Regions from separate parts of the Rhizobium sp. BK312 genome, predicted to be linked through region 2. Evidence: predicted binding sites of a transcription regulator. Region 2 holds the regulator's gene; the other holds the start of a gene.
The links. Region 2 encodes PhoB, which activates phosphate uptake and scavenging genes when phosphate is short. Its sites were predicted from a motif close to TGTCATNNANCTGTCAT; they were not measured.

Region 1: a site for PhoB is predicted at 1,391-1,407, ahead of FHT85_RS06010 (acetoacetate decarboxylase). Genes of this name have one in related genera too.

What each region holds. Positions count from the first base shown of each region.
Region 1 covers NZ_JACHZP010000002.1:275,659-278,866, forward strand. The annotation lists gene ppk2 (polyphosphate kinase 2) at 1-324, opposite strand, end outside; gene FHT85_RS06005 (3-hydroxybutyrate dehydrogenase) at 472-1,260, opposite strand; gene FHT85_RS06010 (acetoacetate decarboxylase) at 1,466-2,212, shown strand; gene FHT85_RS06015 (patatin-like phospholipase family protein) at 2,249-3,208, shown strand, end outside.
Region 2 covers NZ_JACHZP010000005.1:430,687-433,894, reverse strand. The annotation lists gene FHT85_RS17020 (aspartate aminotransferase family protein) at 1-81, opposite strand, end outside; gene FHT85_RS17015 (GcrA family cell cycle regulator) at 506-1,042, shown strand; gene phoB (phosphate regulon transcriptional regulator PhoB) at 1,132-1,815, opposite strand; gene phoU (phosphate signaling complex protein PhoU) at 1,847-2,560, opposite strand; gene pstB (phosphate ABC transporter ATP-binding protein PstB) at 2,612-3,208, opposite strand, start outside.

The DNA of each region.
Region 1 (3,208 bases), on a different contig from region 2:
GCGGCAGACGCGCGGATTGAGGCGCTGGGTGACACGCTTGATGGCGCCGCCCTTGCCGGCGGAATCGCGGCCTTCGAACAGCACAACGACCTTGAGCTTCTTGTACTGCACCCAATCCTGCAGGCGCACGAGCTCATGCTGAAGACGGAAGAGTTCGCGGAAATAGACCCTGCGCTCGAGCGTTGCCTCGCCTTCGCTGACGAGACCTTCGGCAACTAGCTCGTCAATACGATCCTCTTCGAGCTGCATCTCCAGCTCTTCGTCGAAACTGTCGACGATCTCATCCTTGATGCGGCTGAGCGGGTCCTGGGTTTCATCGGTCATTGTGCGCCTCCTGCTCTGTTTTCATGTAGATGCTGCGGCCTAGAGCGTGATTCTGAAAAGTGTTGGCGGTTTTCGGACGGCATCCGGCTCTAGGGGCCGCAGAAAGCCGGCACGCTGCTCAAGCATGTGCCGGCTATGGTTTCAGCATTACTCAGCGGTCCAGCCGCCGTCGACGGAAAGCGTCGTGCCGGTAATCTGCTTGGCGGCATCGCCGCAGAGGAAGACGGCGATGGCTGCGACTTCATCCACAGTCACGAATTCCTTCGTCGGCTGGGCGGCGAGCAGCACATCATGCTTGACCTGCTCTTCCGTCATATTGCGCGCCTTCATCGTCTCGGGGATCTGCTTCTCGACGAGCGGCGTCCAGACATAGCCGGGCGCGATGGAGTTGACAGTCACGCCGTTCTGGGCGGCTTCGAGAGCGATGGTCTTGGTGAGACCGGTAATGCCGTGTTTGGCCGAGACATAGGCTGACTTGAAAGGCGAGGCGACCAGCGCATGCGCCGAGGAGGTGTTGATGATGCGGCCCCATTTGCGCGCCTTCATGCCGGGGATGGCAGCCTTGATGGCGTAGAAGGCAGCAAGCAGGTTGATGCGGATGATCGCTTCCCACTTGTCGTCAGGAAATTCCTCGATCGGGGCAACGAACTGGATGCCGGCATTGTTGACGAGAATATCGAGGCTGCCGAAGGCTTCCTCGGCTTCGCGCACCATGGATGTCACTTCCTCGCCATTCATCATATTGGCGCCGGAGTAGCGGCACTTCACGCCAAAATCGGCCTCGATGGCAGCGCGTTCCTTTTCGATCGCATCGGCATCGCCAAGGCCGTTGATCGTGACATTCGCGCCTTCAGCGGCAAAGGCGCGTGCAATCGCAAGCCCGATACCGCTCGTCGAACCGGTGACCAGCGCATTCTTCGAAGTCAACGAACCCATGATGCAACTCCTGCAATCGTAATGACGTGGTTGGGTAAAGGGAAATGCTCAAGATGGGTGCACACTGCCAGCCGGATATGTCGCTTTGATAACAGTGCGGTTTCGCCTCTCGCCGCAACCCTTCGGCACCTGACACTTCACTGTCATGCAACCGTGCAAATTTGCCGCCGGCGCCTCGCTGTTTCCTCCAACGACGGAAAATACGATGAAGGTCGAAGACATTCTCAAGCATGCCTATGCAATGCCGCTGACCAATCCCTCCTATCCTCCGGGGCCTTATCGGTTCTTCGATCGCGAATATATCATCATCACCTACCGGACCTCGCGCGAGGCGCTTGAGGCCGTCGTGCCCGCGCCGCTCGAAATCGACGAGCCGCTGGTGAAATACGAATTCATCCGCATGCCGGATTCCACTGGCTTCGGTGATTATACCGAGACCGGACAGGTGATCCCGGTGACCTATCGTGGACAAAAGGGCGGCTATGTCCACTCCATGTATCTGGATGACGATGCGCCGATCACCGGCGGCCGCGAGATCTGGGGCTTCCCGAAAAAGCTTGCCAGCCCGAAGATCGTCAACGAGGGCGAAGTTATCGTCGGCACGCTGCATTATGGCAGCGTCCTTTGCGCAACGGGAACGATGGGTTACAAGCACAAGCCGATCGACCAGGGACCGCTTCTGTCCGCTCTCTCGGAACCCAACTTCCTGATCAAGATCGTGCCGCATGTCGACGCCACCCCGCGCATCTGCGAGCTTGTGCGCTACTACTTAACCGATATCACCATCAAGGAAGCCTGGACCTCGCCGGCCGCTCTCGATCTTCGGCCGCATGTCATGGCCGACGTCGCACGGCTGCCTGTGCTGGAAGTGGTTTCCGCGGTTCATTTCACCGCCGATCTGACGCTCGGCCTCGGCGAAGTCGTTCACGACTATCTCGCAGAGCGCAGATAACCAAACCTCATTGCTATTTCATGCTGGAGACGGACCGTGCTTGAACGAAACACCAAGGCCGCAGCCCCAACCATATCGGAAATTGCCGCTCAATATGATCGTGTCGCCCTGGTTTTTCAGGGCGGCGGCGCGCTCGGCGCCTATCAGGCCGGCGTCTACGAGGCGCTTGCCGAAGCGGGATGCGAGCCGACTTGGCTTTCCGGCGTCTCGATCGGCGCGGTCAATGCCGCGATCATCGCCGGCAACGAGCCTGGTCGGCGGCTGCAGCGTCTGGAGCAATTCTGGCAGATCATCTCCGGCCGCAAGATCTGGGCCTATACGCCCGAAGGCGATTTCTTTCGCGATATCCGCAACCGCACCAGCTCGTGGATGACGATGACCATGGGCCAGCCCGGCTTCTTCAAGCCGCGCTTTCCCAATCCCTGGCTGGAGCTGCCGGGCGCAGAAGGTGCCACCAGCTTCTATGACTCGGCAGACCTCAAGAAGACGCTGGAGATGCTGATCGATTTCGACGTGCTGAATGACGGCAAGAAGCGTTTCAGCGTCGGCGCGGTGAATGTGCGCACCGGCAACTTCGTCTACTTCGACACCGATAATATCCGCATTGGCCCCGAGCACATCATGGCGAGTGGCGCCCTGCCGCCGGCACTCCCGTCCATCCGTATCGAGGGCGAATATTACTGGGACGGCGGCATCGTCTCCAACACGCCGCTGCAATATCTGCTCGATCAGGAAGAAGACCGCAGTTCGCTCGTCTTCCAGGTGGATCTGTTCAGCGCCCGCGGCGTCCTGCCGCGCAGCATGCCGGATGTCCTTTCGCGCCACAAGGACATCATGTATTCGAGCCGCACGCGGCAGAACACCGATAATTTCAAGCGCATCCATGGACTGAAGATGAAGCTTCTGGGTGCGCTGAAGCGTGTCCCTAGGGATCAGCTGACCGCAGAAGAGGAAGAACTGATCGCCGATTATTCCGATGCCGGTGTCGTCAACATT
Region 2 (3,208 bases):
GACCAGCCAGACGCCCTCGCCTCGCTCGAACCGCAGCGGAGCGCGCAAGTAGGTGTCGTAAAGCGGCGTGGTCTCGGCCATGGCCATATCTCCTGATCACAACTTTAAGGACCGATCGCTTCCATTTGATGAAACGGGTCCGAAAAAATCAAAAATGCCGCCTTGCGGCGGCTCGGGCACTATTGATGTTTTGCACCGCGATGTCAACAAAACTGCCGTTTTAGCAGGTGCGAGAAAAGGCTTGCCGGCAAAAGAGATGCGTCGGGCGGCGCCTATGGCAGAAATGCCACGCCCGGACAGCAAGTTGGGGAAAACCTCGAAATCGATTCCTCAAGATTCCCGCGACTCTTGTCACGGAGTCAGCCTCACACTAGGTTAAAAACCAATTGCTAGACTGCATGCGGCGGAACTAGTCACCACAATTTTAGAGCGTTTCGCGCCTCGATACCATGCGAGGCAATGGTGAGGGATTCTGCCATCGGAAACGCGACAGCGGAGACAGGGCATGAATTGGACAGACGAACGCGTCGAGAAGCTGAAAAAGCTATGGTCCGAAGGATTGAGCGCCAGCCAGATCGCTGCGCAGCTCGGTGGCGTGAGCCGTAATGCCGTTATCGGCAAGGTACATCGCCTGAACCTCCCCGGCCGAGCGAAGGCGGGCGGCACGACAACCGCAGCGCGCACGCCGAAGCGCAGCGCAGCGGCACCTCGCGCTGCGACCTACGGATCGCGCGTTGCTACCCGCACGGTGGTTGCCCGCCAGCAGGGCGCAACCATGCTGAAGGAAGAGATCGAGATCGATTCCGTCAACGAAATCCAATATCGCCCGGCATCGAACGTCGTCGTTCCGATCTCCCGCCGCCTCGGCCTGACGGAACTGACGGAGCGCACCTGCAAGTGGCCGGTCGGCGATCCGCTGAAGGACGATTTCCATTTCTGCGGCAATGAGAGCCCAGATTCATCGCCTTACTGCACCTACCATCAGCGCCTGGCCTACCAGCCGGTGCATGAACGGCGTAGGCCGGCCCAGCCGCGTGGCTGAGAGGCTTGATGACTGAGATAAAGAAACGGGCCCTTGAGGCCCGTTTTCTGTTTCCGCCGCTATGTTGATGCCTGATCGGGTATCCCCGCTCAGGCCTCCATGGAATAGCCCGCGCCGCGAACGGTGCGAATGACATCCTGCATATTGGAGAAATTGAGCGCCTTGCGCAGGCGGCCGACATGGACGTCGACCGTGCGTTCGTCGACGTAGATATCGTGACCCCATACGCCGTCGAGCAGCTGCGAACGCGAGAAGACGCGGCCCGGCGAGGACATCAGGAACTCCAGCAGGCGGAATTCCGTCGGCCCCAGCCGCACTTCGCGGCTCTTGCGGTGGACGCGATGGGTTTCGCGATCCAGCTCGATATCGCCGCAGCGCAGCACCGTGGAGAGAACCTCCGGGCGGGCACGCCGCAGCATCGCCTTGACGCGAGCCATCAGCTCCGGCGTCGAGAACGGCTTGACGACATAATCGTCCGCGCCGGTCGAAAGCCCGCGCACGCGCTCGCTTTCCTCGCCGCGGGCCGTCAGCATGATGATCGGCAGGCGCTCCGTCTCCGGCCGCATACGCAGCCGGCGGCAGAGCTCGATGCCCGATACGCCGGGGAGCATCCAGTCGAGGATCAGGAGATCGGGGATGCGCTCCTGGAGACGCAGCTCGGCCTCATCGCCTCTGAGGATCGTGTCGACCTCGAAGCCTTCGGCCTCAAGATTGTAGCGCAGCAGAACGCTGAGCGCTTCCTCGTCTTCTACAACAGCAACTCTCGGAACCATGCGCCTATGGTCTCCTTTCTTCGCTTTCGGATTATTCGGTCACTGCGCCGACGGTATTGGCGGTATCGTCCTTCGGGCGCTCGCCTTCCGGCTGCGCGCCCGTCGCCATGTAATAGATCGTCTCGGCGATGTTGGTGGCATGGTCGCCGATGCGCTCAATGTTCTTGGCGCAGAAAAGAAGATGCGTGCAGGTGGTGATGTTGCGCGGATCTTCCATCATGTAGGTCAGCATCTCGCGAAAGAGCGAGGTGTACATGGCGTCGATTTCCTCGTCGCGTTCGCGGATCGACACGGCCTTGTCCGGCGAGCGGGTCGCGTAGACATCCAGAACTTCCTTGAGCTGGCTCAGCGCCAGTTCGGAGAGATGCTCGATGCCGCGGGCGAGACGGCGCGGGACACCGGTGCCCTGGACGGCGATGACGCGCTTTGCGGTGTTCTTGCCGAGATCGCCGACGCGCTCCAGATCGGATGCGATGCGGATCGAGCCCATGATTTCACGCAGATCCGCCGCCATCGGCTGACGGCGGGCGATGGTAACGATCGCCTTGTCGCCGACTTCGCGCTCGGCATGGTCGAGAACGACGTCGTCGGAGATGACCTTCTGGGCCAGGGCAGCGTCGCTGTTGACCAGCGCGCGTACGCTGTCGCTAACCATCTGCTCTGCCAGGCCGCCCATTTCAGCAATGCGGCGCGTCAGGAACTTCAGGTCTTCGTCATAGGCAGAGAGAATGTGAGTGGAGACCATTTTTCTATCCTCAAGGTGAACTGTGTGAAATGAGCCGCGCGCCTGATATCATCAACCAAAACGGCCCATGATGTAATCCTGCGTGCGGAAATCGTCGGGATTGGTGAACATCTTATCGGTGTCGTTCTCCTCGACCAGGTGGCCGAGATGGAACATTGCGGTACGCTGCGAGACGCGGGCTGCCTGCTGCATGGAATGCGTCACGATGACGATGGTGAAATTCTCCCGCAGTTCGTGGATGAGATCCTCGACCTTGGCGGTTGCGATCGGATCAAGCGCCGAGCATGGCTCGTCCATCAGGATGACCTCCGGGCTGACCGCGACGGCGCGGGCGATGCACAGACGCTGCTGCTGACCGCCCGATAGGCTCGTGCCGGCATCATGGAGCCGATCCTTGACCTCGCCCCAGAGACCGGCCTTCTGAAGACTGCTCTCGACGATATGCTCGAGATCGGCCTTTGAGCGATGCAGGCCATGGATGCGCGGGCCGTAGGCGACGTTCTCATAGATGGACTTCGGAAATGGGTTGGGCTTCTGGAAGACCATGCCGACGCGGGCGCGCAACTCCACCACGTCGATGCTGTCGTCGTAGACATCCTGATCGTCGAGCGTGATCTTGCCGGTGACCCGGCAGGTCTCGATCGTATC